3 regions of the Caulobacter sp. FWC26 genome follow, and region 1 is predicted to be linked to each of the others. Evidence: predicted binding sites of a transcription regulator. Region 1 holds the regulator's gene; each other region holds the start of a gene.

What was found. The regulator LexA, encoded in region 1, represses DNA repair genes until DNA is damaged. The targets are predictions, from matches to a motif close to ATGTTCNCNANNTGTTCT.
Positions count from the first base shown of each region.
Region 2: the regulator LexA is predicted to act here: its motif matches at 1,743-1,760, upstream of uvrA (excinuclease ABC subunit UvrA).
Region 3: the regulator LexA is predicted to act here: its motif matches at 3,885-3,902, upstream of CSW63_RS10520 (ATP-dependent helicase).

Region 1 covers NZ_CP033875.1:2,310,054-2,319,636, forward strand. The annotation lists gene trpE (anthranilate synthase component I) at 1-1,017, shown strand, start outside; gene CSW63_RS23390 (hypothetical protein) at 1,021-1,248, opposite strand; gene CSW63_RS12530 (aminodeoxychorismate/anthranilate synthase component II) at 1,463-2,059, shown strand; gene trpD (anthranilate phosphoribosyltransferase) at 2,068-3,093, shown strand; gene trpC (indole-3-glycerol phosphate synthase TrpC) at 3,090-3,878, shown strand; gene CSW63_RS12545 (lysophospholipid acyltransferase family protein) at 3,974-4,564, shown strand; gene CSW63_RS12550 (class I SAM-dependent methyltransferase) at 4,615-5,466, shown strand; gene lexA (transcriptional repressor LexA) at 5,638-6,342, shown strand; gene CSW63_RS12560 (isocitrate lyase/phosphoenolpyruvate mutase family protein) at 6,421-7,188, opposite strand; gene CSW63_RS12565 (ComEC/Rec2 family competence protein) at 7,232-9,343, opposite strand; gene gltX (glutamate--tRNA ligase) at 9,563-9,583, shown strand, end outside.
Region 2 covers NZ_CP033875.1:1,312,747-1,322,329, reverse strand. The annotation lists gene CSW63_RS07775 (ABC-F family ATP-binding cassette domain-containing protein) at 1-1,270, opposite strand, end outside; gene CSW63_RS07770 (hypothetical protein) at 1,227-1,340, opposite strand; gene CSW63_RS07765 (hypothetical protein) at 1,403-1,570, opposite strand; gene uvrA (excinuclease ABC subunit UvrA) at 1,838-4,747, shown strand; gene CSW63_RS07755 (hypothetical protein) at 4,771-5,667, opposite strand; gene CSW63_RS07750 (glutathione S-transferase family protein) at 5,833-6,447, shown strand; gene CSW63_RS07745 (hypothetical protein) at 6,449-7,333, opposite strand; gene CSW63_RS07740 (hypothetical protein) at 7,334-8,095, opposite strand; gene CSW63_RS07735 (hypothetical protein) at 8,247-9,185, opposite strand; gene trmFO (methylenetetrahydrofolate--tRNA-(uracil(54)-C(5))-methyltransferase (FADH(2)-oxidizing) TrmFO) at 9,284-9,583, shown strand, end outside.
Region 3 covers NZ_CP033875.1:1,904,190-1,913,772, forward strand. The annotation lists gene CSW63_RS10510 (hypothetical protein) at 1-195, opposite strand, end outside; gene CSW63_RS10515 (low temperature requirement protein A) at 252-1,466, shown strand; gene CSW63_RS10520 (ATP-dependent helicase) at 1,467-3,884, opposite strand; gene CSW63_RS10525 (hypothetical protein) at 4,028-4,216, shown strand; gene CSW63_RS10530 (ribbon-helix-helix domain-containing protein) at 4,513-4,722, opposite strand; gene CSW63_RS10535 (DUF4169 family protein) at 4,726-4,902, opposite strand; gene CSW63_RS10540 (DUF6807 family protein) at 4,908-5,810, opposite strand; gene CSW63_RS10545 (glutathione S-transferase family protein) at 5,980-6,615, shown strand; gene CSW63_RS10550 (pyridoxal phosphate-dependent aminotransferase) at 6,749-7,951, opposite strand; gene CSW63_RS10555 (hypothetical protein) at 8,213-8,806, shown strand; gene CSW63_RS10560 (ParA family protein) at 8,836-9,498, opposite strand.

The DNA.
Region 1 (9,583 bases):
ACGACGGTGCGGCCTCAGGCGGGGGTCTCGGCCAAGACGGCCCACGATCAGGCGCGCGCCCGCATCGAAACCGTGATCGCCGATCTGCATCGTCCCTTGGCGCATGACGCCCCCCGTGCGCCGCGTGGTCCCATGGACTTCACCACGCCGGTCAGCCGCGCGGACTACGCCGAGGTGGTCGCCAAGGCCAAGGACTACATCGCCGCCGGCGACATCTTTCAGGTCGTCGCCAGCCATCGCTTCCGCGCACCGTTCGATTTGCCGCCCTTCGCGCTCTATCGCTCGCTGCGGCGGACCAACCCATCGCCGTTCCTGTTTTTCCTGAACCTGGATGGGTTCAACCTGGTCGGCTCCAGTCCCGAGATCCTGGTGCGGCTGCGCGACGGCAAGATCACGATCCGGCCGATCGCCGGTACGCGACCGCGCGGGGCGACGCCGGAAGAAGACGCAGCGCTGGAGCGCGAACTGTTGGCCGACCCGAAGGAACGCGCCGAGCACCTGATGCTGCTCGACCTGGGTCGCAACGACGTGGGCCGGGTGGCGATGCTGAACCAGCACGGCCGTAACGCTCCGCCGGAACAGACGCGCCCCAAGGGGCCTAATGTGCGGGTCACCGAGAGCTTCACGATCGAGCGCTACAGCCACGTGATGCATATCGTCTCGAACGTCGAGGGCACGGCGCCCGAGGGCGTCGATCCCGTCGATGTCCTGATGGCGGCCCTGCCCGCCGGCACGCTGTCTGGCGCGCCAAAGGTCCGCGCCATGGAGATCATCGACGAACTCGAGGTCGAAAAACGCGGTATCGGCTACGCTGGCGCAGTGGGCTATTTCGGCGCGGACGGCGCGGTCGACACCTGCATCGTGTTGCGCACGGCGCTGGTGAAGGACGGCATGATGTACGTCCAGGCCGGTGGCGGCATCGTCGCCGACAGCGATCCTGACGCCGAATACGACGAGACTCTGCACAAGTCCCGCGCCCTGAAGCGCGCCGCCGAAGAGGCCTGGCGATTCAGCTGAGCCTTAGGGCTGCATTCCCCGCTCGGGACCGCCCAGCCGGTCGTCCGGAATGTGCTGCGTGACCGCAGGCGGCGCCAGCACCATGACCGTGGCGAAGCTGAGCGCGCAGAACGCGGCAAAGGCTGCGGCCGCCAGCACCGGCCCCATTTTCTGGGCACGCTGCTTGGGCCGCAGCAGAGCGCGGACATAGGCGACGGCGACAGGGTCCAAAGCGGAATCACGCGGGTCCATACGCGCATGATGCTCAAGACCGCGATCGCTGTAACCGTTACTGAAAGCCGCAGGCGAAAATGGCGCTATACAATGCCACCGCTAAGACCCCTGGCCTTTCGGACCGCTGTCCACGAGACCTGCGGTTGGTTGAAACCTGGAGCACGTTCGAGCCGCGAAACCGCTTACGCTTTCGCCTAACGCGCTCTAGAACCGCACCTCGAAAGGCGGCGTCATGATCCTCGTCATCGATAACTACGACAGCTTCACCTACAATCTCGTCCACTATCTGAACGAGCTGGGCGCAGACACGACCGTCTATCGCAACGACGCGTTGACCGTCACCGAGGCGCTGGGCCTTCAGCCGGCCGCTGTGCTGCTCTCGCCGGGGCCGAAGGCGCCCGACCAGGCCGGCATCTGCCTCCCGCTGCTGGAAGCCGCGCCCGTAGACCTGCCGATCCTGGGCGTCTGCCTGGGCCACCAGGCCATCGGTCAGGCCTTCGGCGGCGAGGTCATCCGCGCCAAGGCCGTCATGCACGGCAAGGTCAGCAAGGTCCGCCATAACGACAAGGGCATCTTCAAGGGCCTTCCGAACCCCTTCACAGCCACCCGCTATCACAGCCTCGCCGTGCGCCGCGAAGATCTTCCGGCCGACCTGGAGGTCACCGCCTGGACCGATGACGGCGAGATCATGGGCGTGCAGCACAAGACCCGTCCGATCTTCGGCGTCCAATTCCATCCCGAGTCGATCGCCACGGAGGGCGGCCATCAGATGCTGGCCAACTTCATGGATCTGGCCGGCGTCAAGCGCGACGCGGCGATCTGGGTCTAGGCTTTCCGATGTCCGACGCCTTCAAACCGCTGCTGGCCAAGCTCGCCGATGGTCAAACCCTCGACGACAACGACGCCGAACTGTTCTTCGCCGCCTGCCTGCGGGGCGAGCCAACGCCGGCGCAAGTCGCCGCGGCGGTGACCGCCATCCGCCTGCGCGGCGAAACCGTGGGCGAAATCGCGGCCTGCGCCCGCGCGATGCGCCGCGCTGCGGAGCAGCTCGAGCACCCCTATGACGTCATCGATGTCTGCGGGACCGGCGGCGATGGCCTGCACACGCTGAATATTTCGACCGCCGTGGGCTTCGTGGCCGCCGGTGGCGGTCTGAAGGTCGCCAAGCACGGCAACAGGGCGATCACCTCGAAATCGGGCACCGCTGACGTGTTGAGCGCCCTCGGCGTCAACATCGACGCCACGCGCGAGCAACAGCGCAAGGCGCTGGACGAGGCGGGCATTTGCTTCCTGTTCGCCCAGGCTCACCACGGCGCGATGAAGCACGTCTCGCCGATCCGTCAGCAACTGGGCTTCCGCACCATCTTCAACCTGCTTGGGCCGCTCACCAACCCGGCTGGCGCGAAGCGGCAAGTCGTGGGAGTCCCGGCCCCGCGCTTCGTCGAACCAATCGCCAAGGCGCTGGGTGCGCTCGGGGCAGAACGCGCCTGGTCCGTGCACGGCTCCGGCATGGACGAACTGACGACGACGGGTGAGACCGAGGTCGCCGAATGGCGCGATGGGGCGGTTCGTCTGTTCAAGATCACGCCCGAAGCCGTGGGTCTGCCGCGCGCCTCACTCGCGGACCTGACAGGCGGCGATCCTGCCTTCAACGCGGCGGCGCTGGCGCGCTTGTTCGATGGCGAGAAGGGTCCTTACCGCGACATCGTCCTCCTCAACGCCGCCGCCGCGTTCCTCGTCGCCGACAAGGTCGAGACCCTGGCGGAGGGGATCGGCTTGGCGGGCGAGGTCATCGATAACGGGCGCGCCAAGGCCGCCCTCGCCGGCCTGGTTGCCGCCACCCATACGGAAGTTCCCGCGTGACCGACATTCTGGCGAAGATCGCCGCCTACAAGCGCGACGACGTGGCGGGCCGCAAGGCCGCGCGGTCGCAAACCGAGGTGGACGCTGCTGCAAGGGCGGCTTCTGCCCCGCGCGGGTTCAAGGCCGCGCTTCAGGCCTGTCACAGTCCTGGAAAGCTCTCGCTGATCGCCGAGATCAAGAAGGCCTCTCCGTCGAAAGGCCTGATCCGGGAAGACTTCGATCCGCCGATCCTGGCGCAGGCCTACGAGGCCGGTGGCGCGGCTTGCCTTTCGGTGCTGACGGATGGCCCCAGCTTCCAGGGCGCGGACGACTATCTGGTCGCCGCCCGCGCCGCGACCGCCCTGCCCTGCATCCGCAAGGACTTCCTGGTCGACCCCTGGCAGGTGGCCGAAAGCCGGGCGCTGGGCGCCGACGCTATCCTGGTCATCCTGGCGATGATCGACGATGTCTTGGCGGCCGAGCTGATGGCCGAGGCCCGCCGCCTGGGCATGGACGCCCTGGTGGAGGTGCATGACGAAGCGGAGATGGCGCGCGCCGGCGCGCTCGACGCCGACCTCGTGGGGATCAACAATCGCGACCTGAAAAGCTTCGTCGTCGATCTGGCGGTGACCGAACGCTTGGCGGCCCACGCGCCGAAAGACGCGCTTCTGGTCACCGAGAGCGGCGTCTTCACCCACCAGGACGTCGTTCGCATGGAGGCAACCGGCGCGAAGGCCATGCTGGTCGGCGAGAGCCTTATGCGTCATGCGGATGTCACGGCCGCGACCCGCGCCCTGATCGGATAAACCCGAAACGGGCTTTCAAGGCGCTGGCGTCGGACGGCGAAGCAGCTCCATCCTCCCCCCGTCGCCGCGCCGAGAACGCGGATGAGGAAACGGACATGAACTGGCTCGCGCGAGTCGTGAAATGGGCTCTGGCCACGAACTTCAAGCTGCAGGGCTGGAAGATCGAGGGCGCGCCGCCCGAGACGCGAAAATTCGTCGTCATCGCTGCGCCCCACACCAGCAATTGGGACTTTGTCTACTTCGTCGGCGCAGCCGACGCCTTGAACCTTGATCTCAGCTTCATCGGCAAGGCCTCGCTGTTCAAGGCGCCATTCGATCAGATGATGCGGGACCTGGGTGGCATCCCCCTCGACCGCGAGCGCTCCAAGGACATGGTCAGGGCCATGGTCGAAGAATTCGGCCGTCGAGACACCTTCATGCTGACGATCGCGCCCGAGGGCACGCGCGGTAAGGCGCGGCAATGGAAGACGGGCTTCTATCACATCGCCATGGGCGCCAAGGTCCCGATGGTGCTGGGGATGATGGACTACCAGCGAAAGGTCGTGGGCCTGGGCCCCGCGATCTATCCGACCGGCGACTACGCCGCCGACATGCGCCGGATCGCCAGCTTCTACCAGAGCTGCACCCCGAAGTTCCCTGAGTTGGCCACGCGGTTCGACGATCTGGACACGGCGTCGGACGCCTAACGGACGCCACGGATCTATAAGACGAGCGCCGGGACTGACAGGAGAATCGGATGCGCGCCTTACTGACCTCGTTGAAAGCCCTGGCGCCGTCGCCGATCAAGCGCGCTTGGCGCCGGCTGCGACCGTTTGCTCGCGTCTCATCTCCGTCCGACCAAAGCGCGAGCGACGACACCGGATCGGTAAGCGCGCCAAGAGAACTTTGGCATCTGGTCGGCGCCGCCGACGCCGACTTCGTCCGGGTAGGCCAGGGATTCAAGTCTCTCTTCCTGGACGCTGGCCTAAAGCCCCATCACGCCCTTCTGGACGTCGGTTGCGGGATCGGCCGCGCCGCGGCGCCGCTTGTCGACTATTTGGATGAGAACGGCCGCTACGCGGGTTTTGACGTGATGGCGGAGGCCATCGACTGGTGCCGCGCCAACATCGCGGTCGGAGATCCGCGATTCGAGTTCCTCCACGCCGACATGCACAGCGACCGCTACAACCCCGGCGGAACCCAGCCGGCCAGCGCATATGTCTTCCCCTATCCCGACGCGAGCTTTGACTATGTCTGGCTCGGTTCGGTCTTCACCCACCTGCTGGCGGCCGACCAGGCGCAGTTCGCGCGCGAGATCACGCGGGTGCTGAGGCCCGGCGGCGTCAGCATCATCTCGTGGTACCTGATCGACGACGAGGCGCGCGCCAACGCCAGCGAGGGTCGCGCGGCCTTTGACTTCGCCCATGCTCTGGACGGGTGCTGGACTGCGACGCCAGACTTGCCCGAGGCGGTCATCGGCTATGACCTTCAGGCTGTGCGAGACCAGTATGAGGCGCTGGGCCTCGACATTCTGAACCAAGCGCTGGGAGTCTGGCGGCGGGAGCCCCTCCAAGACCAGGACATCATCATCGCCCGCAAATGCACCTGAAAGATTTTATTAAGCTTTTGATTCTTCAGACCTTTTAGCCTCAACTTTTGCTAAGCCTCTGAAATTGAGCGTGTTTCCCGCGTTAACGAACCTCGACTTGACATTATCGCGGAACACCAGGAGAACATTCGCAAGGTTTGCGGTTTGTTCCGCGCTCCACCCGAGGCCGATATGCTCACGCGCAAGCAGCACGAACTGCTGATGTTCATTCACGAGCGGATCAAGGAGACCGGCGTCTCCCCGTCGTTCGACGAGATGAAGGAGGCTCTGGACCTGGCGTCCAAGTCGGGCATCCATCGCCTCATCACCGCCCTGGAAGAGCGTGGGTTTATCCGCCGGCTTGCTCACCGCGCCCGCGCGCTGGAGGTGGTGAAGTTGCCTCAGCAGGCGACGACCGCCGCGCCGCCCAAGGGGCGTGGCGCGTTCCGTCCGCAGGTCTTCGAGGGCGGCGGCGCTCCAGCGCAAGCCGCGAGCGCCGCCGCGCCAGCCAACGACAGCCGCGAACTGCCAATCCTGGGCCGGATCGCTGCGGGTACGCCGATCGATGCGATCCAGCACGAACGCGAGCGGCTGCCGGTGCCGGAGTCTATGCTGGGCGGCGGTGAACACTATGTTCTGGAGGTTCAGGGCGACTCGATGATCGAGGCCGGAATCCTCGATGGCGACTATGTCATCATAAAAAAGGGCGACACCGCGACGTCGGGCGAGATTGTCGTCGCGTTGGTTGGTGAGGAAGCCACCCTGAAGCGCTTGCGCAAGAAGGGCGGCTCGATCGCTCTGGAGGCCGCGAACCCGAAATACGAGACCCGCATTTTCGGGCCCGACCAGGTCGAAGTTCAGGGCAAGCTGGTCGGCCTGATCCGGCGCTATCACTAAGGTCGCTAGGGGCCACTGAAGCCCAAGGCCCTGATCCTCAAGCGGGATCAGGGCCTTTTTCGCGTTCACCGTCTCGCTTTAGCTAACAGACGTCAGTCGCCCTTCGCGCGCCAGCCGTTCAGCCATAGCGTCGAAACCAGCCCAAGCGGCGCCCGCCAGCGCGCCGCCGCTGCTGACTCGGCGCACGCCCAACGCCGCCAGGTTCTCGACCTTCATGTCCGAACCCCACAGCAGCACGTTGACGGGCTTGGGAGCGACCGCTCGAACGATGGCTTCGATCTCCTTTGGATCACTGACCGCAGGCGCGTAGAGGCAGTCCGCACCAGCGTCGGCATAGGCCTTGAGACGCTCCAAGGCCGGTCCCAGATCGCGACGGCCGCGAAGATAGCCCTCGGTCCGGCCGACCAGCATCACATCCTGGCCACTGGCGTCGATAGCCGCGCGCGCCGCCTTGAGCCGCTCGACAGCGACGGGAACGTCGTAGAGCGCCGCCCCCGACCAGTCCTCAATCGATAGGCCCGCGATCCCGGTCGCGACAGCCAGCGAAACGCTCTCGGCCACCTCGTCCGACGTCTCGCCAAAGCCGTTCTCGAAATCGGCGTTCACCGGCAGATCCGTGGCCGCGCAAAGCATCGCCAGGTGGGCGATCACCTCGTCGCGCGTCACCTGGCCATCGTCCTTGCCCAAGGAACAGGCCATGCCAGCGCTGGTCGAGGCCAAAGCCTTGAACCCCAACGTCTTGAGCCGCTTGGCGCTTCCCGCGTCCCAGGGATTAGGAAGAACGAAACATCCCTCCAAATGCAGGGCGCGGAAGGCTGCGCGGCGGGCGGTGAAGGCGGTGGACATGATGGCGCTCCTCGTGGTCCCGCAGACGGGGCGGCGCCCGTTTCTAATCCCGCTGCGTGACATCGCGTGTCAGCAGGGCGCTCCAGGGCCGCTGGCCACGTAGCGGCTGGGCCCAGACGATCCGCCAGCCGTCGGGACGTCTATAGAGCTCAGCTGCTCCCAAGCGCGCGAAATCCTCGCCGGTCAGCAGCACGGTCTCGGCGCAAAGCGGCGGCGCTCGCACCGGCGCAGGTCCTCGTATGACCACGATTTCGCTCCGAACGCACAACCCGGAGAGGGTCTCGGCGTCGGGCGTCTTGCGCGACCAGGCCAAAGCCAGACGCACGGGCGCCCCCAAACCCGGCGCGCAGACGCGGCGATCGCAGACGTAGAGACGCCAGGCGGCCGGCTCCAGCCCCCTGCGTCTTGCCCAAAGCTCCGCGCCAAAGCGCTTGGCGTCGGTCCGGAGCAGCACAGCCGCGTCGCCTGACCGCACTGCGGCAGTGGCGCCGTCGGCGGCGATCCAGGCGTCCGGCGGCGCAGGTCTGGGCCACAGCGCGACCGACAGCGCCAGAGGCGCGCCGATCCAGCGCAGTCTTCCTTTCCACAGGCACAGGATCATCAAACCCAGGAACGCCACGACTAGGACCTGCGGCGGCGCGCTGGCCACCACCTGCTGCGCACCGTGCGCGTTGGCGAAGGCGTTGGCCACCGCCAGCATTGCGTCTACGCCCCAGCCGGCCAGGGCTAGAAGCGGCCCTCCTAGTCCGATGGGCTCCAGGACGGCGCCGATGGCCAGGAACGGCATGATCACGAACGAGGACAACGGCGCGACGGCGAGGTTGGCGGGCAGCCCCCAGACCGCGACCCGGTTGAAATGCTGCATCGCGAACGGCGCGGTGGCCAGTCCTGCGACGAGACTGGCGGCGACACTGGCCGCCAGCCAGGCGACCATGGCCTGCGGGACGCGGATCCACCACGGCGTCGAGATCTCACGCACCGGCCGTGGCCACGCTTCGGCCAACGCCACCAGCGCGGCGGTTGCGGCGAACGACATCTGGAACCCCGGCTCACCGGCGGTTTCCGGCTTGAGCAGCAGAATGAAGAGGGCCGCCAACGCCAGGCCATGCAGCGTGATCGCGCGCCGATCGAAGAGGATCGCCAGAAACGCCACGCTCGCGGTGATGGCGGCCCGCTCGGCCGGCGGCGGCGCGCCCGAAACGACGAGGTAGCCGATCACGGCGATCAAGCCGGCGCTCGCGGCGATCTTCTTCCCGGGCGCACGTAGCGCCAGCCAGGGCCACGCGGCGACCCCGAGCCGAACGGCCATGAACACGAAGCCGCCGACGATCGCCATGTGCAGTCCCGATATGGAGAGAATGTGCGCCAGACCTGACGCACGCATGGCTTCCGTCTGGGTTTCGGTGATCCAAGCCTCATGACCGGTGACCATCGCCGCACCGACACCCCCGCTGGTCGGCCCCATCCGGGCGTGTAACCTCTGCGCCAGGCTCCAGCGGAATGCATTGACCGCCATCGCGAGCCTTAGCCGCATCGGCGGCGGGTCCAGGCTGACCGGATCGATCTCGCCGATCGTAAACCCCACGGCGCCGATGGAATCAAACCATGCGTCGCGCGCGAAATCGTAAGCTCCAGGCGCGGCGGGCGGCGGCGGCGGCCCAAGCATGGCCCGAACGCGGATCGCCCGCCCCGGCGCGGGTATCAGGTTCTCGCCGATCGTGACCCGGATCCGACGCGGGGTCTGATCCGACGTCAGGCCCGATATGCTGACCGGCGCAATCAACAGCCGCCGTCCGCCCGCGCCGGGACTGACCACGTCTACGACGAAGCCCTCGACGCGCCTGACACCCCTTTCACCGGCAATGACGGGCGCGGCGACCCGATCACTTCGAAGCTTGGCTGCAAAGGTTCCCGCCCCGCCCGAGGCCAGTAGACTGAGGCCAACGACGACGGCGGCGGGGGCGTTCCATCGCCGCCCCGCCCACCATGCCAGTCCCAGGAGTATAGCCAAACCCGCCAGCGCCCAGGCGCGCGGCTCGACGCCTGCTTCAAGATAGGCCGCCGCGCCAAGTCCAAACGCGACCGGCGTCCAAAGGAAGTGGCGGTCGAGATTGTCCGCGCCCTCGACGCGTGCGATGCCCCCTAACCGACCCATGATGGAGCCTTTGGGCGCAGCAGGCGATGCGCCTTCATCAACGAAATCTACTAACACGCGGAAACCGTTGTCTTTTTTCTCGTCGCCTTGGCCTTACTGCGCTGCGGAAAAGCGCTAGGCCCCGTGCGAAGCGGCGTGCTAAGACGCCTCGCCCGCGCCGCTTCGCGGTGATTGGTTTCCGCCGCCGTCTCGGCGCCCTGTCCTGCAGCCTTGAAGTCCATGTCGAACCCCACTCCCACC
Region 2 (9,583 bases), 1.0 Mb from region 1:
TCAGTCGCCGGAAATTCTCCAGGATCGTCTCCTGGTCCCTTAGTACGGCGGCGCGCTGGTCAAGCAGGGCCACCGGCACGCCGAGACTCACCGTCCCGTGCGTCGGCGCCAGATCGCCGGTGACGAGGCGGATCAGCGTGGTCTTTCCCGCGCCGTCGGGCCCACTGACCGCCAGGCGTTCGGGTCCACAAACCCGGAATGACAGGCCGTCGATCACGGGTTCGCGGCCGGGCCAGGCGAAGCCGAGATCGTCGAGGGTCAGCACCGTGCGGCCCTCGGGCAGGCCGCTCGACGGGAGTTCGAAGCCCAGGGCCCGCGCGCGTTCCACCCGCGCCTCGGCCGAGGCCCTGGCGGTCTCCGCCTGGGCCGCCAGCTTGTCGGCGAGCTTGCCCGCCCTTGCCCCGCTGTTCTCCGCCCGCTCGGCCATAGCCCCCAAAAGGACCTTCGGAGTCCCGCCACGATCGGCGAAACGACGACCGGCTGCGTCGCGGCGGTCCTTGCGCTCGCGCGCGACCTGAGCCTCGCGGGCCACACGCCGGACCTCCTTCTCCGCGTGGTCAAGTTCACGCTGGGCGGCCTCGGCCTCCAGCGCCTTGCGCTCGGCATAGAGATCATAGCCGCCGCCGTAGGACCGCGCGCCGAGCGACGACAGCTCCACGATCCGGTCCATGCCGCGCAGCAGCGCGCGGTCATGACTGACCACCACCGCGCCACCCCGCCAGCGCGACAGCAGCCGCCCGACCGCATCGCGGGCCTCGGCGTCGAGATTGTTGGTGGGCTCGTCCAGCAGCAGCACGTCGGGCGCAGCGATCAGCAGCCGGGCCAGACCCGCGCGCGTCGCCTGGCCGCCCGACAGCGCCGCGACCGGCTGCTCGGGTACGACCTCGGTCAGGCCAACCTCGGCCAAGGCCTGCTCGAGCCGCGTCGGCAAGGTCCAGTCGGCCTCGTTCAAGTCGACCGCGTCGCCTTCGCCGCATTCGATCCGTGACAGGCGATCCCAGGCCGCGCCGACGCCCAGAAGGTCGACCAGCCGGGCCTGATCGGAGAGATCTGGAACCTGATCCAGCAGGCCGACCGAACCGGTCCGAGCGACGGTCCCGGCGGACGGCGCCCGCGCGCCGACAATCAGCGCCAGCAAGGTGCTCTTGCCCGCGCCGTTGCGTCCGACGAGACCGATGCGCTCGGCCCCGATCGAGAGGTTCAGATTTTCGAAGAGAAGCCGGCCGTCAGGCGTGGCGGCGGCGACGGAATCCAGAGTGACGAAGGACATGCGAACCCACGGTCAGGGAAACGGAAAGGACGAAGCGGTCTTCCGTCTTGCTGATCATGGGAGCCTCCATCGGATACGAAGGACGTTCAGTACGCTCGCAAACAATCCGCCGCAAGCGTGACCAAGGCCGACCTAGCTGGGCGCCATGGTGTGGAGGACGTAGAGCAGCGACCCGATCCCACCGATAAAGACCAGACCATCGATGACGATCGAGCGCGGCTTAGCCTCCACGCCCTTCAGGGCGTCGAAGGCGTCGTGCTTGGCTTCCTGCTTTCCGCTTGCGGCGGCCTTCTTGGCCATGACCGGTCTCCCTTGGCGCGCGTGGGGACATTGCGCGCGCTTGGCCTTTGAACCACGTCCAGCCTGAAGAACCCGCTTCCAAACAGGGTTTAGGGATTGCCAACGCCCGGGTCAGCCGCCCGCCCTGCTGACACGGGCTGTCAGCAGCCGCCTCGGCTCACGCGCGCGACATTTGTTCGCATCTTGTTCTTGTGTTAATCCGCGCGATGAGCCCTACATATAGCCGCTGCGCCGCGACCCACCTCGCGGTCCAACGTTCCGGACATCATGGCTGAGCAACTGAACTTCATCCGCGTTCGCGGAGCCCGTGAGCACAATCTCAAGGACGTCAGCGTCGACATCCCGCGCGGCGAGCTGGTCGTGCTGACCGGCCTGTCGGGCTCGGGCAAGTCGTCTCTGGCTTTCGACACGATCTACGCCGAGGGCCAGCGCCGTTACGTGGAGAGCCTGTCGGCCTACGCCCGCCAGTTCCTGGAGCTGATGAGCAAGCCCGACGTCGATCTGATCGAAGGCCTCTCGCCCGCGATCTCGATCGAGCAGAAGACCACCAGCCGCAACCCGCGCTCGACCGTCGGCACGGTGACCGAGATCCACGACTACATGCGCCTGCTGTGGGCGCGCGTCGGGGTCCCCTATTCGCCCGCCACCGGCCTGCCGATCGAGAGCCAGACCATCAGCCAGATGGTCGACAAGATCACCGCCCTGCCCGAAGGCACGCGTCTCTACCTGCTCGCCCCCGTCGTCCGCGACCGCAAGGGCGAGTACAAGAAAGAGATCGCCGAGTGGCAGAAGGCCGGCTTTCAGCGGTTGAAGATCGACGGCGAGTTCTATCCGATCGAGGACGCTCCGGCCCTCGACAAGAAGTTCAAGCACGACATCGACGTGGTCGTGGACCGCGTGGTGACCAAGCCCGACATGGAGCAGCGCCTGGCCGACTCCATCGAGCAGGCTTTGCGCCTGGCCGATGGCCTGGCTGTCGCCGAGTTCGCCACCATCGAGGAGGGCGAGACTGAGCCCAAGCGCATCCTGTTCTCCGAACGCTTCGCCTGCCCGGTCAGCGGCTTCACGATCGCCGAGATCGAGCCGCGCCTGTTCTCGTTCAACAATCCGGCCGGCGCCTGCCCGGTCTGCGACGGCCTGGGCGCGAAGCTGGCCTTCGACGCCGATCTGGTCATCCCCGACAAGGACAAGAGCCTGCACAAGGGCGCGGTCGCCCCTTGGGCGAAGGGACCCTCACCGCTCTACACCCAGACCCTGCAGGCCCTGGCGCGGCACTACGGCTTCTCGATGGACGAGCCGTGGCACAAGCTGTCGGCCGACGCCCGCGACGTGGTGCTGAATGGCTCCAAGGGCCAGAAGATCAAGTTCGTCTATGACGACAACGCCCGCAAATACGAGGTCGAAAAGCCCTTTGAAGGCGTGCTGCCGAACCTGGAGCGCCGCTGGCGCGAGACCGACTCCAGCTGGGTGCGTGAGGAGCTGGGGCGCTTCCAGTCCGACACGCCCTGCGAGACCTGCCACGGCAAACGCCTGAAGCCGGAAGCCCTGGCAGTGAAGGTGTCCGGCAAGGACATCGCCGAGGTCTCGATGATGGCGATCCGCCCCGCGCGGGACTGGTTCAGCGGCCTGGAAGACCAGCTGACCGCCAAGCAGATGGAGATCGCCCGGCGGATTCTGAAGGAGATCAACGACCGCCTGCGGTTCCTGGTCGATGTGGGCCTGGACTATCTGAACATGTCGCGCGGCTCGGGCACGCTGTCGGGCGGCGAGAGCCAGCGGATCCGCCTGGCCAGCCAGATCGGATCGGGCCTGACCGGGGTTCTCTACGTGCTGGATGAGCCGTCGATCGGCCTGCACCAACGCGACAACACCCGCCTGCTGACCTCGCTGCAGGGCCTGCGGGACCTCGGCAACTCGGTGCTGATCGTCGAGCACGACGAAGAAGCCATCCTGACCGCCGACTACGTGATCGACATGGGCCCGGCCGCCGGCGTCCATGGCGGCGAGATCGTCGCCCAGGGCAAGCCCGCCGAAATCATGGCCAATCCCAAGAGCCTGACCGGCCAGTACCTGACCGGCGCCCGCGAGATCGAGGTGCCTGAGCAGCGCCGGCCGTTTAGCAAGAAGAAGATGCTGCGCGTCGTCGGCGCCACCGGCAACAACCTGAAAGGCGTCACGGCCGAGATCCCGGTCGGGACCTTCACCTGCATCACCGGCGTGTCGGGCGGCGGCAAGTCGACCTTCACGATCGAGACCCTGTACAAGGCCGCCGCGCGCCGTCTGAACAACGCCAGCGACGCCCCCGCCCCGCACGAGCGGATCGAGGGCCTTGAGCACTTCGACAAGGTCATCGACATCGACCAGTCGCCGATCGGCCGCACCCCGCGCTCGAACCCGGCGACCTATACCGGCGCCTTCGGCCCGATCCGCGACTGGTTCGCCGGCCTGCCGGAAAGCAAGGCGCGCGGCTATGGCCCGGGCCGGTTCAGCTTCAACGTCAAGGGCGGCCGCTGCGAGGCCTGTCAGGGCGACGGCGTCATCAAGATCGAGATGCACTTCCTGCCCGACGTCTACGTCACCTGCGATATCTGCAAGGGCAAGCGCTACAACCGCGAGACCCTGGATGTCGTGTTCAAGGGCAAGACGATCGCCGACGTGCTGGACATGACGGTCGAGGAGGCCGCCGACTTCTTCAAGGCCGTGCCGCCGATCCGCGACAAGATGGAAACGCTCAAGCGCGTCGGCCTCAGCTACATCAAGGTCGGCCAGCAGGCCACGACCCTGTCGGGCGGCGAGGCCCAGCGCGTGAAGCTGTCCAAGGAGCTCAGCAAGCGCGCCACCGGCCGCACGCTGTACATCCTCGACGAGCCGACCACCGGCCTGCACTTCGAGGACACCAAGAAGCTGCTCGAGGTGCTGCATGAGCTGGTCGACCAGGGCAACACCGTGGTCGTCATCGAGCACAATCTGGACGTGGTGAAGACGGCGGACTGGCTGCTCGACTTCGGCCCCGAGGGCGGCGACGGCGGCGGCGAGATCGTCGCGGTGGGCTCGCCTCAGGACGTGGCCAAGGTCGAGGCCAGCTGGACCGGCCGCTATCTGAAGGAGCTGCTGGACCGCCACGAGGAGCGCCGCAAGGCGCGCGTGGCGCAGCTGAAAGCCGCCAAGCGCGCCTAGAAGCCTGTAAGGTCTGGGACGGCTTAGCCGCCCCAGCCTTCCGGGGTCGTCTGGCCGGCGGTCAGTTCACGATAGATGGTGGGCGCGGGCGACAGAACGATCAGGGCGCTCAGCACCGCCATGAAGCCCGAGAACAGCTGTTGGACGATGCCCGATGGCGTGAAATAGGCGCTGAGCGAGCTGGTGTCGGCGCGCAGCGCATTGCCTGCCGTCGAGAAGTCCCCGGTCACGATGGCCACCGCCGCATAAACGATGATGAAGATCAGCAGCCAGACAATCACGCTCATCACGGCCGCGACCAGGTAGGCCCCGAGCAGCGACCAGAACGCGCCCTTGGTGACCTGCATGGATCGGAAAAAGATGATCTGTCCCTTGTCGAAGGTCATGGCGCTGGCCAGGGACAGGCGGACCATCAGATAGATCGCGCCGCAGATGGCGACGAGAGACACCAGGACGCCCACCGCCCCGCCGCCGACCGCCGCCAGAACGCCCGTCAGCAGAGCCGCGCCAAACACCACCGCCATCAACAAAAGACCAGTCAGGATCGACACGACGATCTGGCGAACCTCGTCCATGCCAAGACGCAGATGGGCGAAGCGGCTGTCGCTGCGGCGCTGGATCACGCGGTTCAGCGCCGCCAGGGTGACGCCTTGGACAAACAGGTTGTAGGGCAGAGTCCACAGCAGAGTCGGCGTCATCTGGTCGGCGATCTTTGCCATCTCCTCGGGCTGCGCGCCGTTTGGATCGGTCATCAGCGCCGTAGCCGCCTCGATCTGCGCCCCGAAAAACTTGATGGTCAGGGCGTTGGCGATGATCGACACCACGGTCATCACCACGATCCAGATTCCGACCGTCTTCAGATTTTCCCGCACCAGGCGGAAACCGGAAAAGGCCGCGTCGGAGGCCGAGAACTTCGCCATGACTTGCTCTTGAGTGGTGGGACCGGGAGTCGTCCTACGCCTAACAAGGTTCGCGACGCTTCAACAGGGCGCGGCGTGTGAAATCGTCGCCGGAGCGCTTGCTTCCGCCGCGCTCACCTCTAACGTTCGTTTGAACGGCCCGCTGAAGCGGCCGAGGGAGGTTTGATGAAGCTCTACGGCGAAGCCATGCCCGCGCCAAACCCGCGCCGGGTGCGTATCTTCCTGGCCGAAAAGGGCGTGGAGGTTCCGGAAATCCGCATCGGCATGCGCGAGGGCGGGCATCGCAGTCCCGAACACCTGGCGCGCAACAGTCTGGGGCAGGTGCCGGTGCTGGAACTGGATGACGGAACCACGATCAGCGAGACCATCGCCATCTGCCGCTACTTCGAGGTGCTGCACCCTGACCCGCCCCTGTTCGGTGTCAGCGCGCTTGAGCAGGCGCATATTGAGATGTGGACCCGTCGCATGGAGTTTCGCCTGATGGTCCCCGTCGGCATGTTCTGGCGCCACGCCCATCCGCTGACCGCGCGCTTGTTGAAGCAGAACGTCGAGTTCGGGGAATCCAATCGTGAGGTGGTCGAGAAGGCGCAGCTCTGGCTGGATCGCGAGTTGTCGGACGGCCGGCCCTACCTGACCGGCGACACCTATACGATCGCCGACATCACCGGGCAGACCACGCTGGACTTCGCCGACTTCACGGGGCTTTCGACACCGGCGGAAGCCAAGCACGTCCTGGCCTGGCGCGAGCGGATGGCCGCCCGCCCCAGTGCGACCGCGTGAACTAGGCGTGCAGGCCCGCGTCGATCTCGTCCTGATTCAACTGGGCGAAGGCGCGGGCCGGGGCGGCCACCAGGATCACCGTCTGCAGCGTCAGGAAGATCGGGGCCAGCAGGAGGTTGGCCAGAAGGCTGAGGATCAGCCACGAGTTGCTGCCCGCCACCCCGCTGGCGCCGAGATTGACCGCCGCCGTCAGTGACTTCCCGATCACGCTCGCCACAGCCGCGCCCAGCAGGGAGATGAGCAGCCAGATCACGATCGTTAGCACGAACATGCCAAGCAGACGCAGGAACTGTCCGTGCGTCTGGATCCAGGCCGCCCGGATGTCGATGTGGTGGTGCGAGAAGGCGTGCGGCCCCAGCAGCGAAAGGCGCACCGCCACCCAAAGCGAGAAGCCGATCACCGCCAGGGCGCCGAGGAACGCGAACCAGGCGGCCGCCGCACCCGACAGGAGCGAGGAGCCCAAGACCACCACGCCCGACGGAATAACCGTGCACAGCAGCGCCGTGGCCCAGGTGATCAGCGACACGATCAAAAGCTGGATCTCTTCCTTGCCCAGCCGCAGGTAGGCGAAGCGATCGTTCCGCGGCTCGATGACCGAACGAATAATCGCGGCTTGCAGGACCGCGCCCAGCAACAGGGCCAGGGCGATCAGCAGCACCATGACCCCGCCCAGGTGCATGACGAGGTCCAGCATCTCCCGAGGGTCGGCCGACGAGCCACGACCGGCCAGAACCTGACGGCCCTCATCGCCCAGGCCGATCTTCACCAGCAGCCCCAGGATGGGCAGCATGACGAGGGAGAATCCCGCCCAGGCCAGCACGATCAGCGGCCGGCGGCGCATGGTCTGAAGGCCCTCGAGGGCCGCATCGACGGGACGAACAGACATTCAGGCGTCCTGCTGAGCCGCGCCGTGGCGGTAGAAGTGGGCGAGCGCGCCGGTCCAGGCCGGCATGGCGTAGAAATAGGTGCAGACGGCCATCAACCCGGTCACCACCGCGCCCTGTCCGGGCGCCAAGCCCAGCAGGGCGCTCAGCACGATGACGGGAACCGAGATGGCGAGACCGACGACCAGCAGAATATGCGTCCGGCCTCGGGTCAGCGGAAAGGCGCTGAGCACGCGCACACCGGCTTGGTCGACCGTGGCCGGAGCCGACAGCGACAGGCGCAGCCCCAGCCAGATCAGAATGAACAGGCTGGCCAGGGGCACGATGGCGACGATCAGTCCGGCCGGTCCGGCCTGGGCGAACGCCGCCCGCCAGGCCTCGGACGTCGAAGGGTCGAAGTTCGGAGCGGCCGTCCGCGCCACGCCGAGCGCCACGCCGCCGACGATGATCAAGAGGATCGAGCCGATCAGGACGAAGAGGCCCAGGATCATCAACTGAGCGGCCAGCAGGCGCCACTCGTCGGCGCCCCAGCGCAGCCCCTTGAGGCCGCCAGCGCGCGCGAAGGCTCGGCGGAACAGCGCGCCCTGGGCGATGACACCGGCGACGAGCGCGACCACGAACCGCGCGCCGGACGGCAGCGCGCTGGCGGTCATGCTCAACATCGCCGCCAGGGCGAGCGCGCCCCAGCAGTCGCGAACGGCCCCGCCCACATCGGAAAGGCCCGCGCGCAAGGTCGCGCCAACGCCCGCCGATCCTTCCGTCATTCGATCACGTCCTCAGGTGCGGGGCCCACTCCGAGAAACCGGATGAGTCGCCGCTATCCCCGATAATCTAAGGGCTCCCCGCGCGTCTGGCGATGGTGGTGCGCATCGAACTCAGGATTTCGACGCACCGTCACGCAGAGGCCACGGCCGATCAGGCCTCCGAGGTGAGCGCCCGATGCACCGCCGCCCACGGCGCGTAGAAGATGGCCTGCACCACCGCACTGAACAGCGCGCCGATCACGCCGATCACCGCGACCCAAGGCCACACATCCCGCAGGATCGTCAGGGGCGGCCGAGCCATGAACGCCTCGAAGCCGGCCTCGCCATGGAGCGCCGCCAGCGAGCCGCCGGCGGCGAAGACCGTGCCCAGCAGCACCGCGCCGATCAGGATCTCGACCCCGATCACGAACACCACGACCAGCAACGCCACGCCCAACAGGCGCCAGCCTTGGCCCTTCGTCAGCGCCCAGGACTCAAAGAGCCGGAACTGATTGTCGGCGAAGGTCATCGGCGCGGCCATCGACAGGCGGAGAGCCAACCAGACCAGAACCGCGATGGCGACCGCCGCGCCCGCGAAGGCGGTGGTGACCGCCGCCATCGCGCCGTTCTCGCCGCCGCTGACGCCCGCAACGGCCGCCAGGACGGCGATCACCAGGGCCACCACGAAGGCGACGATCATGATCAGCACTTGCTCCACCAGCAGGAGCAGGGTGAGCCACATCTCGCGGGAACCGAGACGCAGATAGGCCCAGGAAGACGCCTTGGGGGTCAGGACCGCGCGGAAGACGGCGGCGCAGAACACCGCCTTGAGGAAGGTCGACCACAGCCAGAACAGCAGGTTCGCGGCCGTCATCCCCGACTGCGCCTGAAGCATCTGACGCATGAACTCCGGATCGGGCGCGCCCTCCTTCTGCGTCATGGCCATCTGCATCATCTGCTGCACCTGCGGCCCTAGCGCCAGGAAGCCCAGGATCGCGGGAATGATCATCCCAATCGCGAGCGCCAGCGCCCAGCCGACCACCGCCAAAGGCTTGCGGCCTATGACACCGAAGCCGGCCGTCGCCGCCTCGGTTACGGAAAACGTCGCCATGTCCCCTCCCCATGCTCGCCCGGCGCGCAGGGCCCGGCCCAGGATCATGAGCCTACACGAGGTTTCGCCAAACGACAGCCGGGGGTATAGGGCGCGCCATGACCACGAACTCGACCTATCAGCCTGTGCACATCATCGGCGGCGGCCTCGCCGGTTCCGAAGCCGCCTGGCAGATCGCCCAGAGCGGCGTTCCGGTGATCCTGCACGAGATGCGCAAGGACGACGCCAGCGGCAAAGTCATCACCGACGCCCACCAGACCGACGGCCTGGCCGAGATGGTCTGCTCCAACTCGTTCCGGTCCGACGACTGGCAGTTCAACGCCGTCGGCCTGCTGCACGCCGAGATGCGCAAGCTGGACAGCCTGATCATGGCCTGCGCCGACCAGCACCAGGTGCCG
Region 3 (9,583 bases), 410 kb from region 1:
CGCCTCCGCCATGGTGCGGGCCGGTTCCATCTGCGGCTGGAAGGGGCCTTCTTGCGCACCCGTCTGCATGGCGAGGCCGGCCAGCGCGCCGATAAAGGCGCAGGCAGGCGCCCCGAAGGCGACGGGCTTGGTTTCGCCGAAGGCTTTCAATGAGGCGAGCAAGTGATTTAGGCGTTCCATAGCGGCATAGCGCACCAAGAAGACTTTGGTTCTCGGCTCCTGGTTGGCGTCTATGCGTTAGGGTGACCGACATGACGAAGACCGCGCCCAGCCTGCTACGTCCCCGTAACGCCGAAGAACATGCTCGGGTCACCTATGCAGAGCTGTTCTTCGATCTCGTCTTCGTCTTCGCGGTGACCCAGCTCTCGCATGTCGTCCTCAAGCATCCGGACGGTCCTGGCCTTCTGCACGCGGCGGTGCTGCTGTTGGCGGTGTGGTGGTCATGGATCTACACGACCTGGGTCACGAACTGGCTGGATCCGGAGCGGGGACCGGTTCGACTGATGCTGTTCGTCATGATGGCCGCCGCCATGGTGCTGGCGGCCTCGATCCCCGACGCGTTTGGCGCGCGAGGCCTGGCTTTCGCCGCCGCCCATGTCTTCATTCAAGTGGGCCGAAGCGCGTTCTTCCTATGGATAGCCTGGAAGGACAAAGGGCACCGCGCCAACTTCCTCCGCATCACCGCCTGGCTGGCCTTTGCTGGCGTGTTCTGGATCGCCGGCGCTTTCGTCGAGGGACAGGCGCGTCTTCTGGTGTGGGGGCTGGCGATCGCGATTGAGTACGTCTCGCCCGCCGTCGGCTTCTGGACGCCTGGCCTGGGACGCACCAAGACCTCGGAGTGGAATGTCGAAGGCGGCCACATGGCCGAGCGCTGCGCCCTGTTCACGATCATCGCGCTGGGCGAGTCGATCATCGTTACGGGCTCGACCGTGATGGGCCTTGAGTGGGAAGCGCCGGTGATGGCCGCCTTCGCCGGCGCGTTCCTGTGCAGCTTGGCTATGTGGTGGATCTACTTCTCCTCCACAGCAGAGGCGGCCAGCAAGGCGATTGCGGACTCTAGCGATCCTGGCGCGATAGCCCGGGTCGCCTACACCTACGCCCACCTGCCGATCATCGCCGGGATCATCGTGACCGCCGTCGGCGACGAGTGGGTGATCCATCACCCGGTCGGCCACATGGAGACCAAGGTGGCGCTGGCCCTGATCGGAGGGCCCGCGCTGTTCCTGCTGGGCGCATTTCTGTTCAAGCGGGCCGTGTTCAGGCGCTGGTCGAGGTCCCGTCTGTTCGGCCTGATGGCGCTGGCGGGCTTGGGCGTGGCGTCGCCGCACCTTCAGCCGCTGGCTTTGTCCTGGCTGACGACCTTGGTTCTGGTCGCCGTCGGCGCCTGGGAGAGTCTGACGCCACGCCCGGCCGAGATTCCGCCCAAACACGACGGGGTTCGTCCTGGGCTCAAGCCCGAGGCGTGATCAGGCCTTTTCGACGAAGCTGTCGATGACCTTCTTCTCGCCGGCCTTGTCGAAGGCGACGGTCAACTTGTTACCCTCGATGCTGGTGACCTTGCCGTAGCCGAACTTGACGTGGAACACGCGGTCGCCGCGCGAATAGGCGCTGTTGACCGGCGCCGAGACCGCGACCAAACGGCCTTCGCCCTCGATCGGCGCTGACCGTGCGGCTGAGCCGGCGCGCACGCCGCCGCCACGCCAGGAGCCACCGCGTTCCGCGAAGCCCGAGGTTCGCTCCTGGGCCCGCTTCCAGCCGGGGCTGTCATAGCCGCTGCCGGCCTGGAAGGCGCTTGTGCCGGGATCGTCCCAACGCGAGGCCGCCGTCGACTGCATGCCTGGACCGCCGCCGTAGTAGCCTGTCTCCGAAGCCGCATCGACGTGGGCGATTGGCAGTTCGTCAACGAACCGGCTGGGCAGTTGGCTGGTCCAGCGGCCATAGACTTGGCGGTTGGCCACGAAGCTGATCCGGGCCTCCTCGCGGGCGCGGGTGATGCCGACATAGGCCAGGCGCCGCTCTTCCTCGAGCCCCTTCTCGCCCTTGTCGTCCATGCTGCGCTGGCTGGGGAACACGCCTTCCTCCCAACCGGGCAGGAAGACCAGCGGGAACTCCAGGCCCTTGGCCGAGTGCAGGGTCATGATCCAGACGGCGTCGCCGGTGGCCTCGCGGTCCAGGTCCATGACCAGCGACACATGCTCCAGATAGGCTTCGAGCGTGTCGAACGCGCCCATCGACTGAACCAGTTCCTTGAGGTTCTCCAGCCGGGTCTGGCTGGTCGGGCCCTTGTCCAGGCGCAGGGCGTCCGTGTAGCCGCTCTCCTCCAGAACCGTTTCCAACAGGCGCTGATGATGGACCGTCCCCACCAGCGAGCGCCAGCGGTCCAGATCGCGGATGAAGTTGCTGAGCGCTGTGCGGGTGCGAGCCGGCAGGTCGTCGCTCCCGATGATCACGCGCGCGGCCTCGACGGTCGAAATCCCTTCCAAGCGGGCGATCTGCAGCAGCTTCTGCACTGAGGTGTCGCCGATGCCGCGCTTGGGCGTGTTGACGATCCGTTCGAAGGCCAGGTCATCGTCCGGCGACTGGATCAGGCGCAGATAGGCGTGGGCGTCGCGGATTTCGGCCCGTTCGAAGAAGCGCGGGCCGCCGACCACCTTGTAGGGGATCTGCAGCATCACGAAGCGCTCTTCGAAGGCGCGCATCTGGAAGCTGGCGCGAACCAGGATGGCCATCTGGCTGTACTTGCGGCCGGCCTTCTTGGCGCGTTCGATCTCGTCGGCGATCAGCCGGCTTTCGGCTTCGCCGTCCCAGACGCCTGAGACCTTGACCTTCTCGCCGCCCTTGGCTGGGGTCCACAGGGTCTTGCCAAGCCGCCCCTTGTTGGCGGTGATCAGACCCGAGGCGGCGGCCAGGATGTGCTCGGTCGAGCGGTAGTTGCATTCCAGCCGCACGACCTTGGCGCCCGGAAAGTCGCGCTCGAAGCGCAGGATGTTGTCGACCTCGGCTCCGCGCCAGCCATAGATCGACTGGTCGTCGTCGCCGACGCAGCAGACGTTCTGGCGGCCCTGGGCCAGCAGGCGCAGCCACAGGTACTGGGCGACGTTGGTGTCCTGGTACTCGTCGACCATCACGTATTTGAAGCGACGCTGGAAGTCGTCCAGCACGTCGGGATGACCGGTGAAGATACTGATGTTGTGCAGCAGCAAATCGCCGAAATCACAGGCGTTCAGGATGCGCAGGCGCTCTTGGTACTGGCGGTAGAGGGTTATGCCCTTGCCGTTGGCGAATTCGCCGGCTTCCGACGTCGGGACGCGATCGGGCGTCCAGCCGCGGTTCTTCCAGCCGTCGATGATCTGCGACAGGATCCGCGGGGTCCAGCGCTTGGCGTCGATATTCTCGGCCTCGATCAACTGCTTCAGAAGCCGTTCCTGATCGTCGGTGTCGATGATCGTATAGTTCGACTTCAGGCCGATCAGCTCGGCGTGGCGGCGCAGGATCTGGGCGGCCACCGAGTGGAAGGTGCCCAGCCACCGCAGACCCTCGGCCTCGGGACCGATGATGTGGGTGATCCGCTCGCGCATCTCGCGGGCGGCCTTGTTGGTGAAGGTGACGGCCAGCAGCTCCCACGGCCGAGCGCGGCCCGTGGCCAGGATATGGGCGAGGCGCGTGGTCAGCACCCGCGTCTTGCCGGTGCCGGCCCCCGCCAGAACCAGGAGCGGTCCCTCGGTGGTCTCCACCGCTTCGCGCTGCTCGGGGTTCAGGCCGTCCAGATAGCCAGGCGCAGCGCCGGCGGGCGGGCGGGCTCTAGCCAGGTCCGAGATGCGCGGGGAGGGGAGGTCGCCGGGGAAGTCCTCAAGGGGGCTCGGCGAGTCGGTGTCGGGAAACATGGAACATATGTAGCACAAAGCGCGTGGGGCTTAAGCCCTTCACCGACCGTGGGATGATGCGCCTTCTTGGACGAACGGAACTTCCGGTATCGCGCGCCGTTGATCGGCCATCACAGACATGGCCGAAAGGCGCGGAGGTTCATATGGCGGACGGTGCCAGCAGGGGCGGAAATAGTGGCTTGGCGTTTATTGTTGGCGCCTTGGTTGTGGTGGTCGCCGTGCTGGCCTTCTTCGTGATGTCCGGCGGCTTCACCCAGCAGAAGAAGGTCGATGTGGACATCTCGGCGTCGGCGCCGAAGCTGCCGGACGCGCCGAAGCCTGCCGGAAGCTGAGGATCGCCATGCGGTCGCCGGCTCGCCCCTCTGACCATCGCCACGTCGCAAGCTCGCGTGGTGGCGGCTGGGTGGCCCTCGGAGTCGCAGTCGCCGTCGTCGTGGCGATCGCGGGCGCTTGGCGTCTCGGCGTCATGGCCGGCGACCAAGCGCAGTGGCGGCAGGGGCTGCCCGATCTATCGCGGCTCGCGCCGACCGCGCCGGGGCCCCAACCTCCGCCCCTGCCGACCCAAAAACGACCCCAGATCACCTTAGCGTACACGACGCGCTAGGCGCCGTTAGCAGCGCAAGAGGTTTCAGCCTCCCGCGCAGGACAGGGCGAACACCCGACAGGCCGACGCGAGCGGTCTCTCGCCTCGCTTCAGATCTATGCGCTGGATCAGACCTGCGAGGCTGAGGCCTTCCCGTTCGGCTGCGCGGTCGAGCACCGCCCAGAACTCTGGCTCCAGGGCGAGCGATGTCGCGTGGCCGGCGAGGTTCACGGATCTCTTTTTCAAACCAGCCAGGCGTCAGTCCTCACGCTTGGCGCCGTCGAGATCGCGGCGAAGCTTGTCCGCGCGCGCTGCATTCAGGGTCTTCTCGCCCTTGGTTCGGCCAAAGCGCACGCGATTTTCGGCGGCGCGCACCTTGTCGTCGGCCTTGGCCTTCGCCTTGCGCGCTTGGTTCAGATTGACGATGTCGGCCATGGGTCTCAGGGCTTCTTCTTGGCGACGGGACGGATGATCACAGTCTCTTGCAGCCGCAGCGTCTGGTCCTTCTTGAGGATCATCGGCGCGCGGCCTGGAAAGACGCAGTTCTGCATCGAGCGAACATTATACAACATCCAGCGCGTCACTGCTTGCCCGTTGGCCTTGCAGGCCAGGCCTACCGTCCAGGCCGGCGAATTGGAGCCGCCTGACCAAGCGAAGCCCATCGACTGTCCGGCGTCCAGGACCGCTCCGTTCGGGACGAGGGTCTTGCCGCCCGACGCGAAGGTCAGATGCTCGGGATCGACCAGACGGATCGAGAAGCCGCCGAACCCCCGGTCGTCCTCGCTGCCACCCAGCCCGAGCGCGTCGAGGCGAGAGGTAATGGTTGTGTCGAACTCCAGCCGCCGGACACCGGATTTGAGGGGACGCACCGTCACCTTGGTGACTTCGCGGGCGACGAAAGAGAGTTCGTCTCCGGAATTGACGATCCAGTCGACCTCGACCGTCAGCGTCCCACCGCCTTCGGCGTCGCCGAGGAAGCGCTTCTCGCGGACTGAGTAAGCCAGGTTCTTCATGTACCAGCCATCGGCGACGATCTTGCCGTCCGCCTGCACCTTCATCCACGCCCACCAGACGCCGCGCTGATGGGGGTGGTCGCCGGGCTTGTCCTCGGTCAGCGCCGTGCCATCCGGGGCGTAGAGCGGGCTGATATAGTTGGCTCGACCTGGCTCAGTCGCGGGATTGATCGGCTTTGTCCGATAGACGAGCACCGTCTTGCCAGCCTCGGTCAATGTGACGGTGTCGTCGGCGAAGACCGCATCGACGCGCTTGCCGATCGCGGGATCGGCCAGAACCGGCGAGGCGAGCGCCAGGATGGTGGCGGTGAGAAACGAGCGGAGGCTCATGGATTTCTCCGAAGCTTGGCGTGAACGTATCAAGAACAATCTCCGCGTGCATGGCAAGCGCGAAGTTTCGCGATGCGTGACCACTGATCTCACGACGGCTGCGCTTTCGCCGACTTGACCCCGGCCGGGAAGCAGCCGTCTATCCGCTGCGAAAACGGAAGGATGCGCCATGTACACGCTCTACGGCTCGCCGAGCACTGCCGGTACGGCCATTCACTGGCTGTTGCTGGAACTGGCCGTTCCGTTCGAGATTCGCTTGCTGGACTTCGACAAGGGCGAGCACAAGACCGCGCAGTACCTGACGATCAATCCGGACGGCGTCGTGCCGACCTTGATCGTCGATGGCGCGCCGGTCACCCAAATGGCGGCGATCGCCACGCTGCTCGCCGAGCGTCATCCTGAGGCGGGGTTCGCGCCCGCGCCGGGCTCGCCTGACCGCGCCGCCTATCTCAGTTGGAGCTTCTGGCTGGCCAACAGCTTTCAGCCCCATTTCAGGGCCTGGTTCTATCCGCACGAACCGGCGGACGGCGAGGCGCTGGAGGCCGTGCGGGCCGCTGCGCGCGCGAAGATCGAGGCGGGGCTCACGCGCTTGGACGCGCACCTCGCTGAAAGGGACTTCGTGGTCGGCGAAGGCTTCACGACGGTGGACCTTCTCGCGACGATCCTCTGCCGCTGGACACGAAACATGCCTAAGCCTGCGACGGAGTGGGAGAACCTAAAGCGCTATCTTGATCGAATGCGTCAGCGACCGGCGCTGCGCGAGGTTCACGCCCGCGAGGGTCTGACCGACTGGATTGGCGGGTAGACGTTGAAAATCCTCCCCCTAGCGGGGGAGGTGGCGCGAAGCGCCGGAGGGGGAAGGGCCTGAGCGCGTGCCTCTTCCCCCTCCGTCGTCTCTTCGAGCCGACACCTCCCCCGCTAGGGGGAGGGTTTGAAGTCTACTTCACGTTGGCGCAGAAGCGCTGGATGCGCGAGCAGGCGTCTTCCAGAACTTCGTTGCTGGTCGCGTAGCTGATGCGGAAGAACGGCGAGAGGCCGAACGCCGCACCGTGCACCACGGCCACGCCTTCGCTTTCCAGCAGCTCAGTGGCGAAGTCTTCGTCGCTCGCGATGACCTTGCCCGAGGGCGCGGTCTTGCCGATCAGGCCGGCGCACGACGGATAGACATAGAACGCGCCTTCCGGGGTCGGGCAGTGCAGACCAGTGGCCTGGTTCAGCATCGACACCACGAGGTCGCGGCGCTCCTGGAACAACTTGGCGTTCGGCTTGATGAAGTCCTGCGTGCCGTTCAGCGCCTCGAGCGCGGCCCACTGCGAGATCGAGCAGGGGTTGGAGGTCGTCTGGCTGATCATCTTGCCCATGGCCTTGATCAGCGGCTCGGGTCCGCCGGCGTAGCCGATGCGCCAGCCGGTCATCGAATAGCCCTTCGAGACGCCGTTCATCGTCAGGGTGCGGTCATAGAGCTTGGGCTCGACCTGGGCGATGGTGGTGAACTCAAAGTCGTCGAACACTAGGTGCTCGTACATGTCGTCGGTCAGCACCCAGACCTGTGGATGGCGCAGCAGCACGTCCGCGATCGCCTGCAGCTCGGCGCGGGTATAGGCGCCGCCCGAGGGGTTCGAGGGGCTGTTGATGATCAGCCACTTGGTCCTGGGCGTGATCGCCGCTTCGAGGGCTTCCGGGGTGATCTTGAAGCCGCTCTCGGCGGTGGTCTCGACCGAGACGGGCGTGCCGCCTGCCAGCAGGGTCATGTCGGGATACGACACCCAGTATGGCGCCGGGATGATCACCTCGTCGCCCGGGTTCAGGGTGGCGACCAAGGCGTTGTAGATCACCGGCTTGCCGCCTGGGGCGACGTGGATCTGGCTCGGCTTGTACTCCAGGCCGTTCTCGCGCTTGAACTTGGCGCAGATGGCGGCCTTCAGCTCGGGCATGCCGTCGGGGTCGGTGTACTTGGTCTTGCCGGCCTTGATCGCCTCGATCGCGGCGTTTTTGATATTGTCCGGCGTGTCGAAGTCGGGCTCGCCTGCGGAAAGGGCGATTACGTCACGACCGGCGGCCTTCAGCGCGCGCGCCTTGGCGCTGATGGCGATGGTGGCCGACGGTGCGATGCGCCGCAGGGCGGCGGACTCGAGCGACATCTTGCAGGACTCCCCTGGGTTTGCCTGGTCCGACTGAGGACCGTTTCAGGATTGCGGCGGTCTTACGCCCCCGTTCGCCGTGGTGCAACGCGGCAAGGTCCTGCTTCAAGACATTTTGGCTAAGTCCGCGCTCGGGGTTCTTGCGCGAGATGTCGCTCAAAGATACCGCTACCATTTGAGGGGGCTGTACCGGGGAACACGGACGATCCTCAGAGGAAACGCAGGGCCGCTGACCGGCCATGAAGGGCGGGGAAGTCAACTATGAAGCTGAAGCTTCTTTATATCGCGCTCGCCGCGCTGGCCCTGGCTATCGGCGCAGCCTCGCCGGGACTGGCGCGTCAGTCGGGCGACGGGGAAATCCTGCAAAAGGCTATCAACAAGCCCTCGGCGACATGGGGCGTCTACGGCGCGGGCCAGAAAAGCGCGCAGGTGAAGGACAAGGCGGTTCAGGGGAGCGCGGCGACCAAGGTCGAGATTCTGGCCGCCAGCGGCAAACCTTGGGACGTGGGGGCCTCGCAGCCGATAGCCGGCAAGATCGCTAAGGGCGACGTTCTGCTGGTGGCGTTCTGGGCCAAGGCCGAGGCTGTTGATGGCGGTGCGGCCAGCGCCGAGATTCCGGCTGTCCGAGTCCAGCAGGCCGCCGCGCCCTACGACGCCGCTTTGCAGGGGGGGATCAAGGTCGGCGGCGAGTGGAAGATGTACACCGTGCCGGGGCGCGCTCTGATCGACATCCCGGCGGGGACGGGCGCGGTCGGCCTGCATCTTGGATCCGCCAAGCAGACTGTTCTGCTGGGGGCTTTGTTCGTCCTGAACTTTGGGCCGGACTACGATCTGCGCAAGCTCGCGGGGGGCTAGGGTCGCCAACTCCGACGTATTGCGAGCGCTTATCCGGCGCGAACCCGGATGTCCTCTTGGCCGAGCAGCATTGGCGCCAGCAGCGTCCAAAGACGCGTAATTTCTTCGGCGGCGGGCGATCCCGGCTCCCACTCGCAAACCGACCGACCATGGGCGATCGATTGCTGAAAGGCCGCACGGGCGCGCAAGCCCACGCCGGCAAGCGGCATTCCGCTAAACCGAAGGGCTTCCGCCGCTTTCAGCACGGCAGGCGGCTCGACCCCGTTGCGGCGCGACGGCGCCTGATTCAGCACGATCAGCCCCTTCTTGCCTAGACGGCGCACGGCCTCGGCTGAGCGGACCACCGAGGCGATATCCAGGAAGGTCGGCCGACACACGAGCACGCAAAGATCGGCGCAGTTGATCGCTTGCAAGGCCTCGGCCTCCGGGGAGGCGGGCGTGTCGATGATGACCGCGTCGAAATCGGCGCTCTTGGCCTGCACCTGGGTCGAGAAGAGTTTGCCCGCGTTGATTTCGGCGAGAACCGGACCATCGCCTGCGCGGGCCCTCAGAGCGTCCGACGCCGAGCGCTGCGGGTCGATATCCGCCAACATGGTCCTAAGGCCGGAAAGGTGCGCGGTAATCGCCAGATTGACCGAGAGCGTCGTCTTGCCGGCGCCGCCCTTACGGGAGATGACAGCCAAGGTTTTCACGTCCGCTCTCCTTTTGGCGCCGGGGTCTGCAGGCTTAAGGGCCTGTGGATAAGTAACGCTGTCATGTTAAACGTGTGCAACACAA